2 regions of the Bacillus sp. FJAT-27231 genome follow, and region 2 is predicted to be linked to the other one. Evidence: riboswitches for the same ligand, from Rfam matches in the RefSeq annotation. Region 2 holds a riboswitch; the other holds the start of a gene.
The links. A riboswitch is a leader RNA that binds a small molecule or an ion and turns the genes downstream of it on or off. The one in region 2 is predicted to bind S-adenosylmethionine.
Positions count from the first base shown of each region.

Region 1 (8,179 bases), 2.7 Mb from region 2:
CGACTTCAAGGTTTGCATGTGCATCAACAGATTCGCCAGGCAAGTATTCGCTTGCGTCTGTATGAAGAGTCATTTCAGGCTTAGCTGGAACAAGCGATGGGCTCTTCGCTTCTTTTTTCTTCATATGATCATCTCCTTTACTCTTAATGTGGCTTAGAGGAAGTGGGTTATACAAAATAAATTAGCAGTCATAAGCCAAAGAGAAAAAGGATGATACAAATAGCAAGGTGGTAAATAAAGCCGCTTAAGTGATAAAGAAAGCGCCGCAAAAGTGGGGGAATCAACTTACAGAAAAAGACAGCCTCTATTCGGAGAGCTGTCTTATCTTTTATATTAATCGACGTTAAAGTATCTGGCATCAGGGTGAGCAAAGACGATAGCAGAAACGGATGCTTCTGGTTCCATCATGCACCCTTCTGTTAGGCGGACGCCGATCTCCTCAGGTTGAAGAAGTTTAAAGAGTTTTGTTTGGTCATCCAAGTTTGGACAAGCCGGATAACCGAAGGAGAAGCGCTGGCCTTGATACTTGGCAGCGAAGCGTTCTTTCATCGTAAAGTCGACTGAATCCGGGAAGCCCCATTGGTCGCGCATTTCTTGGTGAATCCGTTCAGCAAATCCTTCCGCGAGCTCTAAAGCGGTTGCTTGAAGAGCGTGGCTTTGGAGAAACTCGCCTTTTTCCTTTAATTCTACAGACTGTTCACGAACGCCAAATCCAGCACTGACCACGAAGAATCCAACATAATCCATTTCGCCGCTGTCCACGGACTTTAGATAATCAGCAAGACAAAGGAACGGTTCTTTTTGCTGACGAGGGAATGTAAAACGTTCAATTTCTGTTTTGCTGTCAGCCGGATCGTAAATAATCACATCGTCTCCATCAGACTGGGCAGGGAAGAACTGATAGACGCTTGCGGTTCTTAAACGGCCGGATTGCAGGAAGCCGTCAACTGTTTCTTTTAAAGCAACGGCTCGCTCGTCTCGTTCAGCAAGTAGTTTTTCCACTTTCCCTTTTAACCCGAGGTGATGGCCAATTAGTGTTTGCATATTGACATAAGGCTCTAAGTGAGCAACAGGGTAATCACGCTGAGTGCGTTTCTGCAAGTCGCGTGGTACGAGGACAGGAACATCCTGGCGAACCGTTTTCTTTGGTCTTTCGAGCACGGCGACAGAAGTCGTTGATTTCATCGTCTCCCGATAAGCTTCTACTTCTTTACGTTTTTCCTGCTTCTCTTTCAATTCATTTAAGAGCTCCGTTTTTTCTTCGGCATCTTGCAGGCGGCCAGCAATAGCCAACCCGTCCATGGCGTCTTTTGCATATAAAACCGGACCTTCATATTCCGGAGAAATTTTAGTTTCCGTAAAGCGGCGGGAAAGAGCAGCACCGCCGACTAAAATTGGCAAATCAATGTTTGCAGCCTTCATGTCTTGGGCTGTGATCACCATTTGCTGAGCTGATTTAACGAGTAATCCTGAAAGTCCGACCATGTCAGGATTTTCTCTTTTAATAGCTTCAATTAATTCAGCCGGTGTTACCTTAATGCCTAAATCGACTACTTTGAAACCATTGTTGCTTAAAATAATGTCGACAAGGTTTTTCCCGATATCGTGAACGTCGCCTTTTACCGTCGCAAGGACAACTTTTCCTTTGCCGTTGTCGTTTTCTTTTTTCTCCATGTAAGGTTCTAAAAAGGCAACAGCAGCTTTCATGACTTCGGCGCTCTGCAGCACTTCGGCAACGATAAGCTGATTGTCATTGAACAGCCGGCCGACTTCCGCCATGCCTTCCATTAACGGACCGTTAATAATATCAAGCGGCGTATCGAACATTGTTAGTGCTTGTTCCAAATCCGGAATTAAGCCTTCTTTTGTTCCTTCCACGACATAGTAGCTAAGCCGTCCTTCAACTGTTTTTGGAATATCTTCTTCTTTCTTTTCTTTCTTTTTGTCGCGGTAAAAATCAGTAAATACGGCTAGTGTTTCATCGTTCGTTTCAAATAAAAGCTTCTCTGCCATCGTAATTTCTTCTTTTGGAATAGAAGCAAAGCGTTCTAGTTTTTCCGTGTTAACGATCGCATAGTCAAGCCCGGCCTGCGTACAGTGATATAAATAAACGGCATTCAGCACTTCACGGCCGACAGGAGGGAGGCCGAATGATACATTACTTACACCAAGGACGGTTAATGACCTTGGCATTTTTTCTTTAATCAACCGGATGCCTTCCACTGTTTCTTCAGCTGAGCCGATATACTGCTCATCTCCAGTGCCGACAGGGAAAACGAGTGGGTCAAAAATGATATCTTCAGGTGGGAGGCCCCATTTGTTGACGAGCAAGTCGTAGGAACGTTCTGCTACTTCTAGCTTTCGTTCGCGGGTAACCGCCATGCCTGTTTCATCAATCGTACCAACGACAACAGCTGCACCGTATTTTTTGACGAGTGGAAGCACAGCATCAAAGCGTTCTTCGCCATCTTCTAAGTTAATGGAGTTAATAATCGCTTTCCCTTGAGAGTACTTCAATGCTTTTTCAAGGACTTTTTCATCAGTCGAGTCAATAACGAGCGGCACTTTCACTTTTTTTACAACTTCCTGCATAAACGCTTCCATGTCCTCAAGCTCATCACGATCAGGGTTGGCAAGACAAATATCAATAACGTGAGCGCCGCCTTTTACTTGGGCACGAGCGATCTCCGCTGCCTCTTCGTATTTGCCTTCGATGATGAGACGCTTGAATTTACGTGAGCCGATTACATTTGTCCGTTCTCCAATAAATAATGGTCTCATGGAATCATCGTAATGGAGTGGTTCAATTCCGGAAACGACGTGATCATGAGGGTGCTCCGGGCGTTTGCGTGGCGGGATATTTTCAATAGCCGCTCTCATCGCACGAATATGATCCGGTGTCGTTCCGCAGCAGCCGCCGACAATATTTAGCCAGCCTTTTTCAGCAAAGCCTTTAATTTTTGCTGCTAAAGAATCCGGTGATTCATGATAACAGCCGTTTTCATCTGGGAGACCTGCGTTAGGATAGCAGCTGACGAAGCTTTTGGATAAGGCAGAAAGCGAACGGATATGATCCGTCATGAATTCAGGTCCCGTTGCACAGTTTAAGCCGACTGATAATGGATTGATGTGTTCAATAGAGATATAAAATGCCTCAATATTTTGCCCGGCGAGTGTTGTACCCATCGGCTCAATCGTTCCAGAAATCATAACAGGGAGCTTTTTTCCGGTAGCTTCAAAAGCACGCTCAATACCCAGGATGCCTGCTTTGACGTTCAACATGTCCTGGCTTGTTTCCATTAAAATAACATCGCAGCCCCCGTCAATTAGCGCCGTTGCCTGAAGTTCAAAGTTTTGGCTTAATGTATCAAAATCAATGCCGCCTGTTACGGATAATGTTTTAGTTGTTGGGCCAATGGCGCCCGCTACAAAGCGAGGGTGATCAGGTGTAGAAAATTCATCGGCACACTTACGGGCAATTTCGGCTGCCCGTTTGTTAATCTCGTAAGCCTGGTCACCGAGGCTATATTCATTTAATACGAGAGGGGTGCCGCCAAATGAATTCGTTTCAATAATATCGGTACCTGCTGCCAAGTAGTCGCGGTGAACTTTTTCAATCACATGAGGAGCGGTAAGGTTTAAGTATTCATTACAACCGTCGTATTCTTCACCGCCGAAATCTTCCTCTGTTAAGTTGGCTTGCTGGAGCATCGTGCCCATTGCGCCGTCTAAGAAAAGAATACGTTTTTCGAGTTCCTGTTCAATTGAATATTGTTTGGACATGAGCGATCCCTCTTTCATTCGTTTTTCCATCTAATTCTTCGATGTAATGGATCAATTCAATGGACATTTCATAGCGCATAAATGGCGTAATAATATAGATACCGTTAAACAGCTTGGCTGCTGTATCGATTAATTCTTTTGCAATGGCGAGCCCTTCAAGTGCTGCCGCTTCTTTATCATTCTCATGTGCCTTCATTCTGGCAAGTGTTTCTTCCGACAGCTTAATGCCAGGGACCTCATGATGAAGGAATTCAGCGTTGCGCGAGCTTGTTAGTGGCATAATGCCAAGGAAGATTGGAGTCGGTAAATGCTTCGTCGCTTCGTATACTTCGACGATTTTTTCTTTTGTAAAAATCGGCTGTGTAATAAAGTAATCAGCCCCACATTCAATTTTCTTCTCTAGGCGCTTCACAGCCCGATCGAGTACGCGCACATTTGGATTGAAGGCGGCTGCAACGGAAAAGTTTGCTTTTTGTTTTAACGGCTTGCCTGAAAAAGAAATTCCCTCGTTTAGCTGTTTGATTAATTGGATAAGCTCCATGCTCGAAACATCATATACAGAAGTGGCCCCTGGGAAGTCGCCAACTTTCGTCGGGTCCCCTGTAATGGCAAGTACATCATGAAGTCCAAGAGCATGTAACCCCATTAGATGAGATTGTAAGCCAATCAAGTTCCGATCTCGGCATGTAATGTGGACAAGCGGGCGGATCTGATGCTGCATTTTGAGTAGAGAGCCCATTGCCAAATTGCTGACGCGCGGGGAGGCAAGGGAGTTATCGGCCATTGTGATAGCCGCCATCCCTGTTTGTTGCAGAGCCTTAGCCCCCTTAATATAAGTAGCCGTATCTAAATGTTTCGGCGTATCAAGTTCAACGATAATGGTCCGTTCTTTCTTTACCTGCTCATGGAGCGGCGGTACCACTAGCGGGGCCGGCTCTTTAATAATAATCGGTTTTTTAGCAACTACTTTTTTCTCTGTAATCGGTGCAAGGCCAGCGAGTGCTTTTTTGGCTGCCTCAATGTGCTTAGGCGTTGTGCCGCAGCAGCCACCGATGAGACGGACACCTTCGTTGCGCAAATGCACCGCTGCCTGGCCAAAATAATCAGCTTCCGATTCGTAGACAATACGCCCGTCTTCAACATCAAGAAGGCTGGCATTCGGGTACGCTGACAAAAAGGCTTTTTCAGGCAATGTCACTTCTTCAAAGGCTTGAATAGTATGATAGGGGCCGAGTCGGCAGTTCACACCGACAACATTGGCACCGAGTGCTTCAAGCTGTTTGAAAGCATGATTTAGTGAAAGGCCATTTTGCAGAATACCCGGCTCGTGCATTGATACTTGGGAAATGATAGGCAAGTCTGTCATTTGGCGGAGCAGCTGTAAAACGGTCGTTAATTCTTCAAAGTCATAATAGGTTTCAAGGAGGAACCCATCAGGCTCTTCTAATAAGATGGCTTCTGCCTGCTGTTGAAAGGACGCTTTAATATCCGCGAGGGAAACGCTGCTTTTGCGGATGCCGCGCATGCCGCCGATCGTTCCGAGTACAAATCGCTGATCAGGCGCTGCGGCTTTTTTGGCAATGCGCACGGCTGCTTTGTTCAATTCTTCTACACGATCTTCCATTCCATACCTTGTCAGTTTCAAAGCATTGGCACTGTACGTGTTTGTTTGAATAACATCTGCACCTGCTTTTATATATTCACGATGAATTTTCTCAATAATCTCGGGTTTTTCTATATTGAGCTCCTCATAGCAAAAGTCAATCCCATAGGAATAGAGGAGAGTACCCATTGCCCCGTCAGCTATTAGTACTTCGTTTTGCAGCCTTTCTAATAACGTCATATTTTCCGTCCTTTCCGAATCGCTATTCTTATCATAAGAAAAAGCCTTCTTACAATTAAGAAGGCTTTACATTGTGAATGTTTAATCCTTCTTATCTCTCAAACTGACAAAGCAGTTTGCTGGATTTAGCACCTAGGCCCGCTAGCGGCTGGTTGCTGAAGCTTCACAGGGCCAGTCCCCTCAGCTTCTCTTGATAAGAATAAATATATATAGATTTAGTAAGATAATTGAACATATCATATCTCTTTAAGTGGGATTAGTCAATAGAAAATTTAGAATATTTGAGAGGGATTGTCGAACAGAAGACAGCGAGCTATACTTTTAACAGATAAAGGAGGAATCAGGTTGAATCAGCTTCGTTATTCGTTATTTATTTTAGCAGGGGCATGCAGCTATGGTTTTCAAGCTTCAGTCGTCAAGCTGGCAACCAATGCAGGTTATCAGGCCGGCCAGATGACAGGTTCACAATATGTCTTTGGACTTCTGCTAATGCTGATCCCTTTCATTATAACAAAACGTAGTAGGCTGCAGTTTAAGCAAATCGCATCATTGCTTGGGCTTGGTGTGCTGCTTAGCTTAACGGGTGTTTTTTATGCGACAAGCATCCAGGAGCTGTCAGCTTCTATTGCCATCGTCCTGCTCTTTCAATTTACTTGGATGGGAATTCTCATTGAATCGATTTATTTAAGAGCGTTTCCGTCAGCTGTAAAGATTGTTTCGGCTGTTGTTTTATGGGCTGGCACGTTTCTAGCTGCTGGAATATCTTCAGAGGGAATTAACTTGTTAAGCGATCCAAAGGGGCTTATTTCCGGACTTTTAGCTGCTTTGATGTTTGCTTTATTTATTTTCTTCAGCGGAAAAACAGGAACAGAAGTACCGGCTATTCAGAAAAGCTTTATCATTTCTCTTGGCGGCTTATTGACCGCTTTATTGTTCGTATCACCGGCTTTTATTGTAGATGGGACGATGACAGGCGGTTTATGGAAATACGGGCTGCTTGTTGGACTGCTAGGTGTCCTTGTACCCGTTATCCTTTTCGCTCTCGGTACCCCGCACGTTGATTCCGGGGTGGCTACTATTCTCGGGGCAGCAGAACTGCCAGCCGCTATGATTGGTGCCATGCTAGTCGTTGGCGAGCACTTGACCGCTGAACAAGTTTCTGGGATTATGATTATCTTAATTGGCATTGCCATACCGCAGTGGCCGCGAGGTGGAAGGATAAAACCGAAGCATTTGTACAGCAGTTAGTTCTAGAAGTCGTCACAAAGCAGAAAGCAGAAAAATGCTATACTGTGGGTAAATACTACTTACAGGACGGTAAATAAATGAATACACAATTGTGGAAGCAAGCGAAGGAATTTATTACAGTTTGTTATCAGGAATTGAGTAAACCGAGCGAAGAAATGAAAGCCCGTCTTCACGAAATAAGAGAGCAAATTGAAACAACGGGCACGTACACGCAAACGTATGAAGAACTTAGCCATGGGGCAAAAATGGCATGGCGCAATAGCAACCGTTGTATTGGGCGATTATTTTGGCAAATGCTTCATGTATTTGATGAAAGAAAAGCCGAAACTGAAAAAGAGGTATTTGAAGCTTTAAGCCGTCACGTTGAGTTTGCGTCGAATGAAGGGAAAATCCGCCCAACTATTACTATCTTTCGTCCATCCAAAGAGGGACAAGAGGACATTCGTATTTGGAATCATCAATTGATTCGGTATGCTGGCTATAAAACAGAAGAAGGAATAAAGGGTGATCCGGCTTCCATTGACTTAACGGCTAGGTGTCAAAAGCTTGGCTGGAGAGGAGAGGGGACGGATTTTGATCTATTGCCTTGGGTTGTGCAAATAGGCAATCGTCCACCTGAGCTGCAAGAATTGAATAAAGAGCTAGTGAAGGAAATTTCCATTGTTCATCCAGAATATGATTGGTTTGCCGAGCTGCAATTAAAATGGTATGCCGTTCCTATTATTTCTGATATGAAGCTGGAAATAGGAGGAATTGAGTATAAAGCAGCTCCATTCAACGGTTGGTATATGGGAACAGAAGTTGGAGCCCGTAACTTGGCAGATGATTTTCGTTACAACCAGCTTCCTGTTATTGCGGAGCGAATGGAACTAGATATGAGCAGAGCTTCATCTATGTGGAAAGACCGAGCGCTCGTTGAATTAAATATAGCTGTTCTTCACTCATTTAAGAATGCAGGAGTGAGTATCGTCGATCATCACACAGCCGCTCAGCAATTTAGAACATTTGAGCAAAACGAAGAGCGAGAAGGAAGAGCCATAACAGGGGATTGGACGTGGTTAATTCCGCCGGTATCCCCAGCGGCTGTCCATGTTTTCCATAAAGAATATAATAATTCTATCAAAACACCTAACTATTTTTATCAGGAAACGATTTACTAACAAAAAAGCAGCCGAAAAGGCTGCTTTTTCTGTTTCTTGTATTGATTATTTTCAGCTCGTTACTTTTTGTAAGCTTTTCATCACGTGGAGTGAACGTCCGGTACCGATGGCCACAGACTCTAATGGATTTGGTGCCAGGTGAACA
Region 1 covers NZ_LFZU01000001.1:606,695-614,873, forward strand. Annotated here, with positions in the region: gene AC623_RS21685 (hypothetical protein) at 1-124, opposite strand, end outside; gene metH (methionine synthase) at 334-3,783, opposite strand; gene AC623_RS02845 (bifunctional homocysteine S-methyltransferase/methylenetetrahydrofolate reductase) at 3,761-5,626, opposite strand; SAM riboswitch class I at 5,715-5,826, opposite strand; gene AC623_RS02850 (EamA family transporter) at 5,972-6,874, shown strand; gene AC623_RS02855 (nitric oxide synthase oxygenase) at 6,952-8,034, shown strand; gene mreBH (rod-share determining protein MreBH) at 8,086-8,179, opposite strand, start outside.
Region 1: it holds a riboswitch for S-adenosylmethionine, as region 2 does, so the genes downstream of both, AC623_RS02845 (bifunctional homocysteine S-methyltransferase/methylenetetrahydrofolate reductase) here and AC623_RS15850 (methionine ABC transporter ATP-binding protein) in region 2, are expected to answer to the same signal.

Region 2 (8,179 bases):
GTCAGCTCCGCTTTAATCGCCGAAAAAATGGCGGTTGCCGGCGGCTTCTCTATTACTCACGGAGCTCACGTTGGCATTGGCTCGCTGCCGATTGTGCTGTTTGGCAATGAAGAACAAAAGCAAAAATACTTGCCAGCATTAGCTACTGGTGAAAAAATTGCTGCCTACGCATTGACAGAACCAGGATCAGGTTCCGATGCACTCGGCGCTAAGACAACAGCTAAGTTAAATGAAGCGGGTACGCACTATGTATTAAATGGAGAAAAGCAATGGATTACGAACTCGGCCTTTGCGGATGTATTTGTTGTCTATGCTAAAATCGACGGCGATAAATTCTCTGCTTTTATCGTAGAGAAAGATTTTCCGGGTGTGTCAACAGGGGCAGAGGAAGATAAAATGGGCATTAAAAGTTCATCAACGCGGACACTTATTTTACAGGATGCAGAAGTGCCGAAAGGGAACCTGCTTGGAGAAGCAGGCAGAGGCCATGTGATCGCATTTAACATTTTAAATATCGGCCGCTATAAATTGGGAGTCGGTACGGTAGGAAGCGCCAAACGAGCATTGGACATTTCACTAAAGTATGCAAATGGACGCCAACAGTTCAAGACACCAATTTCCTCTTTCAATCTCATTAAGGAAAAGTTTGCTAACATGGCTTCGAAAATTTATGCGAGTGAAAGTGCTATTTATCGCACAGTCGGATATTTTGAAGACCGGATGAGCCAGCTTTCAGCAGAAGAGCAAAAGGATGGCTTAGCCGTTGCCGCTTCCATCGCTGAATATGCCATTGAATGTTCATTAGGAAAGTTCTTCGGCTCGGAAGTGCTTGATTATGTAGTAGATGAAGGAGTGCAAATTCACGGCGGCTACGGTTTTATGGAAGAATATGAAATTGCCAGAATGTATCGTGATTCCCGAATTAACCGCATCTTTGAAGGGACCAATGAAATTAATCGTTTACTTGTGCCAGGCACATACGTCCGTAAAGCCTTTAAAGGTGAATTGCCGTTATTTGAAAAAGCACAGGAGCTGCAAAATGAAGTAATGATGCTGATGCCGGAAGAAGTTGGTGCAGAAGCACTTGAACAGGAAAAATATTTAGTCAAGAATGCTAAGAAAATTGGCTTGCTTGCCGCGGGCTTAGCCGTTCAAAAGTACGGAAAAGCGCTTGAGAAAGAACAGGAAGTACTCGCCAATATTGCTGATATTGTGAACAATATTTATGCAATGGAGTCGGCTGTTCTCCGCACGGAAAAAGCCATTGCCAAGGCTGGCGAAGCAAAAGCGAAGCAAAAGCTCCTATATACTCAAATTTTTTGCCAAGAAGCATTTAATCAAATTGAGGCTGACGCAAAAGAAACACTTATTGCCGTTGAAGAAGGCGATACGCTGCGTATGATGATCTCTGTTCTACGGAAATTAACGAGATACATGCCGATTAATGTAATTGCGAAAAAGCGTGAAGCAGCGGATCGGTTGATTCAGACAGAGAAATATACAGTATAAGAAACTATGGAACAGAGTGCCCTGAAAATTCTTTTTTAGGGCACTCTGTTATTTAAATTAGCCTGCTTAAGAAGAAGGAAGCAATTGAAAAATAGACGACGAGTGAGAAGATGTCGTTGATCGTTGTGATCAGAGGTCCCGAAGCGACAGCAGGGTCAAGATTGAACTTATAAAGTACAAGCGGGACGATCGTGCCGGCCAGGGTGCCGAGGATGAGTGTAAGTAAAAGAGAGCTGCCGACAACAATTCCAAGATGCATATTCCCTTGCCAAATAAAGGCGATCAGCGAAATGAGCAGGCCGCATGTGACTCCAATTATTAAGCTGACACGAAACTCGCGGAAGATTAACCGTGTCACTACTTTTGGGTTAATCTCTTGTTCCGCCAATCCTCTGACTACGACCGCCAAGGACTGGGTACCCGTATTACCGGTCATTCCGGCAATAAGTGGCATAAAGAAAGCGAGGGCCACTACTTTTTCAAGGGTGTCTTCAAATCTAGCGATAATACTTCCGGACACAAGCCCAATAAAAAGAAGAGCAATCAGCCAAGGAAGCCGCCGTTTGGCAGCGGTGACAGGCTTTGTGTCAAAATCGATTTCTTTATTTACAGCGGACAATTTACCGATATCTTCATTTGCCTCTTGAATGACGATTTGCATCATATCGTCAAACGTAATCACTCCCAGCAGCCTTTCTTGATCGTCTAATACAGGAATGGCAGTAAAATCATAGCGTTTGAGCAACTTATTAATTTCCGCTCTTTTGGCCGTATAAGGAACTGAAATAATTTGCTTTAGCATAATGTCCTTCACTAAGTCATCTGGCTGGGCGATAACAAGATCTCGATAAGAGACGGTACCAGCAAGCCGGTTATTTTTGTCCAGCACATAAATGATAAATAATATTTCAGAATACATGGCATGGACTCTTGCTTTTTCGACCGCAGCCGCCACCGTATCTTCAAGCTGCACAGACAAGTATCGATTGGTCATCATACTGCCAGCTGTATCCCGCTCATAGCTCATCATTTGCTTTAAGTATTGAGCTTCAGTATCATTAATTTCTGATAAAAAGCGATCCAGATCCGCTTTAGGAAAATGGCGTAAAAGAGAAGAAAGAATGTCTGTGTCTAAAAGAGCAAGTACTTTATTAGCTCTGGCAGGCCCAATCTTTCCGAGCAATTCCAGCTGTTTTAGTTGGTTGAACTTTGGGAGCATGCTGGCAATAGAGGCTTCATTCAGGTGCTCAAGCATGGAAGCTCGGTGTTTTTCGGGAAGGTTCTGGAAAATGGAAGCTAAGTCATAGGGCTTCTTAGTCGTAAACATCTCGTTGATTTTGTCATATTTTTCTTCTTTTAGCTTTTCAATAACGAACAGTGCATCCTCCTGTATTTTTTTCATGATTAACACCTCCGTCATCAAGCCTATTCCCTAGAAAGGAATGCAAAAACCATTTATGGATGATTTTACATACCGGTTCCTTGTTTAAATGAGAAAAAGGTCTTTGTCTTTTATTGAAAAAGAAGGTATATTTTAATAAAAGAGGCAGGGAATTTGAAGATCATGTCGAAAAGATGTTAATGGCAGATGCTGTGCAAATAGGAGGCTGATGAAGAAATGACATTAACATTTTACTGGTATCCGAAGTGCGGGACATGCCGTAAAGCAAAGAAATGGCTGGAAGAGCATAATATCGATGCTCAAGAGATACATATCGTGGAGCAGCCGCCTTCAAAGGAAAAGCTGGAAGAACTATATAAGAAAAGCGGTCTTGAATTAAAGAAATTTTTTAATACGAGCGGACAGAAATACAGAGAGCTTGGGTTAAAAGACAAAGTAAGCACGGCTTCTGATGAAGAATTATTAGAACTGCTTGCTTCCGACGGCATGCTGATTAAGCGGCCGCTCACAACGGATGACGAGAAGGTTACCGTTGGTTTTAAAGAAGAAGAATTTAAAAAACAATGGTTGTAAAGGATGCGTAAAGCTTATTTTCTTGCTTTATGCCTTTATAATAAGTAAAGTTTTAATTGAAATTAGGTAATGGAGGGATTTGGATGAGTACACCAAAAGAATTGCGTTATTCAGAAGAGCATGAATGGGTAAAAACAGAAGGGGAAAAAGTTCGTATTGGTATTACACACTTTGCGCAATCAGAACTTGGCGATATCGTATTCGTTGAGCTTCCATCTGTAGGCGATGAAGTAACAGCTGATGAGCCATTCGGCAGCGTTGAATCTGTAAAGACAGTTTCAGAGCTGTATGCTCCTGTCAGTGGAAAAGTCGTTGAGGTCAATGAAGACCTTGATGATAATCCAGAATTCGTGAATGAATCACCATATGAAAAAGCGTGGATGATCGTTGTCGAATTATCTGATGCTTCTCAGCTTGACAACTTAATGACAGCTGAGCAATATGACGAAATGACACAAGAAGACTAATAACCAAAGAACACTTCCTTAACTGGAAGTGTTCTTTTGCAATTTCTTAATAAATAAAGGACAATAATGTTGCGAGGCAGATATTCAGACGGTGGAGGGATGTTCATGCGTATGGAGAAAACTATCATTGTAGAAGGCGCTTCCGATCGGAAGAAAATAAAGGAAATTGTGAATGAGCCAGTAGATATCATTTGCACGAATGGAACCATTGGCCTAAGCCGGCTGGATGAACTGATTGAAAGCTTATACGGACAAGACGTATATATTCTCGTTGACGCCGATCAAGCAGGAGAAAAACTCCGTAAGCAATTTATTCGTGAATTGCCTGAAGCGCGACATCTGTACATCGATCGTGTCTATAAAGAAGTTGCTACTGCTCCTTACCGTCACCTGGCATCTGTGTTGCTCGGCGCCAATATTGATGTGCATGGAGAGTTTTTACAAAAGGATGGATGACATGCAGAGGGAACAAGACATAAATGAAATGATCAAGTCGAAGCGCTTAGCAGCTGTTTACGCCTATACACCGCTGTGTGGAACGTGTCAGCTAGCTGGAAAAATGGTAGACGTTGCAGAAAAAGTAGTACCTCCATTTACATGGGTTCGTTTTGACGTCAATTATCATGAAGGCTTTGCTATTCAATACGCCATTGAAAGCGTCCCGTGCCTGCTTATTTTTAAAGAAGGGGAATTAATGGAGAAGATTTATGCTTTTCAGTCGGTTCCTCATCTATATGAAAAGCTGAACCACTATACTTGATCAACTAAATAGCATATAAAAATCTGAGTTGCTTTCTAGATGAAAGCAGCTCTTTTTTGACGAAATATGCGATGGGAGCGGCATACTTTGTCGAGCGATTCATAAAGGATATTTCCTTTTCTGTTTGAAGTTTATAGATAAAGTGAACAGAGGGGGAAATAACATGAAAGAGAACTTGCTGGCTATGCAGGCTGCTTGTCGAGATAGAACGCATATTTGGCCGCTGCTTCCGCTTCAACCCGTGCATGTGCTTTTAGAGGGAGAAGGCGAGAGTTGGCTGCTTGTGATTAGTGATCAGGGGGTGCAACTGTCAAATAGGCACACAGATCATTGGCACTTACGGTTAAGAGGCGGAGTAGAACCTCTTTTAGAAGGGCGGGGACAGCTGCGTCTTTATGAGCGAATGGGAGCGGTGGAAGTGGCAGGATTTTATCGTGTAAAGCTTTGGTTTGAATCATTTCTCTGGCTTTGCCGTCCTTATTATGAAACATCTGGAACAGCGTAAAAACATTTTTCTACAGATGATTGACAATTTTCGAGAAATAATGATAAAATCAAATCCATTGAGAAGGACATATTATATACGACTCTTATCAAGAGAGGTGGAGGGACGTGCCCGATGAAGCCCGGCAACCGTCAACGGTGAAATGCTTGTTGAAAAGGTGCCAATTCACACAAAGCTTCGTGCTTTGGAAGATGAGAGAAAGGAACTGTTAAAGCACACCTTTCTGCTCATTTTGCAGAAAGGTTTTTATTTTTTCTGGTGGAATGGAGGAAAACCGCCGCATGATTTCAATAGAGAATGTAAAGAAAATCTTTTCCACAAGAAATGGGAAAGTGACGGCAGTAGATGATATTAACTTAGCGATAGATAAAGGCGAGATTTTTGGCGTAATTGGGTATAGCGGTGCTGGAAAAAGTACGCTGATCCGAATGCTGAACGGATTGGAAACACCCTCTTCCGGTTCAGTGGTTGTAGGTGGACGTGAAATCTCAAAAATCCGAGGAGGAGAACTGCGCCAGGCACGCCAGGAGATTGGCATGATTTTTCAGCATTTTAATCTTCTTTGGTCAAGAACTGTGCGAGAGAACATCGCCTTTCCATTAGAGATTTCCGGAGTGCCTAAAGCAGAGCGGTTAAAGAAAGTAGATGAGCTGATTAAATTGGTTGGTCTTGAAGGCAGAGAGGATTCCTATCCTTCTCAGTTAAGCGGCGGCCAGAAGCAGCGTGTCGGTATCGCTCGGGCATTGGCGAATGATCCGAAGGTCCTTTTATGTGACGAAGCGACATCAGCGCTTGATCCGCAAACGACAGATGCGATTTTAGACTTGCTTGTTGATATTAATAAGCGGCTTGGGTTAACGATCGTCTTGATTACGCATGAAATGCACGTCATCCGCAAGATATGCCATCGGGTTGCTGTAATGGAAGCGGGGCGTGTCGTCGAAATGGGTCCAGTATTGAATGTTTTCAAATCACCGGAGCAGCCGATTACGCAACGATTTGTCCAGCAAGTAACGGACCTTGAAGAATCAAAAGAAACAATCGATCACTTGCTTGAGCAGTTCCCCGAAGGAAAAGTAGTCAAGCTCACTTTTATCGGAGAAAGCGCAGAGCAGCCGATTATTACTAATTTAATACGTCAATTCAACATAGCGGTAAACATCGTTCAAGGAAAAGTATCTCAAACGCAAAATGGTGCCTATGGCTCACTATTTGTTCATTTAACAGGAGACCAGGCAGAAGTGGAACGAGCGGTGGCTTACCTCGAAAAGCAGGAAGTCAGCTCGGAGGTGATTAGTCATGCTTGAACAATGGCTCCCTAATGTAGATTGGGAAAAGATGTGGGAAGCGACCACTGAAACGCTCTATATGACGAGTATATCCGTACTCGCTACGTTTATCCTTGGTATATTGCTTGGCCTGCTGTTGTTTTTAACAGCTAAGGGAAACATTTGGCAGAACAAGGCGGTTTATGGCATCGTTTCAGCTTTCGTCAATATTTTCCGTTCGATTCCTTTCATTATATTAATTGTTTTATTAATTCCTTTTACAAAGGCTTTAGTCGGAACGATGATTGGCGAAAATGCTGCCTTGCCAGCTCTTATTATTGGCGCTGCCCCTTTTTACGCGCGGATGGTAGAAATCGGTCTGCGGGAAATTGATAAAGGCGTCATTGAAGCAGCAAGAGCAATGGGAGCAAAAACGAGCACCATCATCTTCAAGGTGCTGCTTCCAGAATCGATGCCGGCACTTGTTTCTGGTATTACTGTTACAGCTATTGCTCTAGTTGGATATACAGCAATGGCTGGAGTAATCGGCGCTGGCGGTCTTGGAAATCTTGCTTATCTTGATGGTTTCCAGCGCAGCCGCAATGATGTAACACTTGTTGCTACGATTGTTATTTTAATTATTGTGTTTGTAGTCCAATTAATTGGTGATTTAATCACTAATAAATTAGATAAAAGATAAATTTACAAGGGGGAAGAAAAATGAAAAAGTGGTTAATTGGGTTATTAACAGCGCTTGCTGTGTTTGCCCTGGCTGCTTGTGGCGGGGGCTCAGACGATAAGAAAGACGAGAAAGCAAAAGAAGGCAGTAAAGAAGATAAAGAAATCATCGTTGGCGCTTCTAATGTGCCGCACGCTGTCATTTTAGAAGAAGCTAAGCCGCTGCTTGAGAAGAAAGGCTACACGTTAAAGGTTGAAACGTTCCAAGATTATATCTTGCCAAATAAGTCATTAGAAGAGGGAGACCTGGATGCAAACTACTTCCAGCATATTCCTTACCTTGAGTCTCAAAAGAAAGAGCATGGCTATGATTTCGTAAACGCTGGCGGTATTCATATTGAGCCAATTGGTGTTTATTCTAAAAAATATAAAAGCCTAGAGGAACTTCCAAAAGGTGCCACAATTTTAATGAGCAGCTCTGTAGCAGACCATGGCCGTATTTTAACAATGCTTGAAAAAGAAGGCCTTATTAAGTTAAAAGATGGCGTTAAGAAAGAAGAAGCAACAATTGAAGACATTGCAGAAAACAAAAAAGATTTGAAATTTGACTATAACTATGAAGCTGCTTTCCTTCCACAAGCTTATAATAATGGAGAAGGCGATGCGGTTCTAATCAACTCTAACTATGCAATCGATGCTGGCTTAAATCCGTTAAAAGACTCAATTGCGATTGAAGACAAAGATTCACCATATGTGAACGTCATTGCAGTTCGTAAAGGTGACGAAAACAAAGAAAAAATCAAAGCTCTTGTAGAAGTTCTTCACTCAAAAGAAATCCAAGATTTCATTTTGAAAGAGTGGGGCGGAGCGGTCGTACCAGTTAATAAATAAGAATAGAAGGCCTGCAGGTGATCCTGCAGGCTTTTTTATGTTCAGCTGCACATCTTTCTTCTTCTTTGAATAAAGCTTTTTTAGTTGCTGCATATTAAAAAAGATAAAAAATGAGGAGGCAATTCC
Region 2 covers NZ_LFZU01000001.1:3,284,933-3,293,111, reverse strand. Annotated here, with positions in the region: gene AC623_RS15885 (acyl-CoA dehydrogenase family protein) at 1-1,509, shown strand, start outside; gene mgtE (magnesium transporter) at 1,562-2,911, opposite strand; gene AC623_RS15875 (arsenate reductase family protein) at 3,128-3,484, shown strand; gene gcvH (glycine cleavage system protein GcvH) at 3,568-3,951, shown strand; gene AC623_RS15865 (toprim domain-containing protein) at 4,057-4,407, shown strand; gene AC623_RS15860 (thioredoxin family protein) at 4,409-4,711, shown strand; gene AC623_RS15855 (hypothetical protein) at 4,875-5,216, shown strand; SAM riboswitch class I at 5,299-5,414, shown strand; gene AC623_RS15850 (methionine ABC transporter ATP-binding protein) at 5,498-6,523, shown strand; gene AC623_RS15845 (methionine ABC transporter permease) at 6,516-7,184, shown strand; gene AC623_RS15840 (MetQ/NlpA family ABC transporter substrate-binding protein) at 7,205-8,053, shown strand.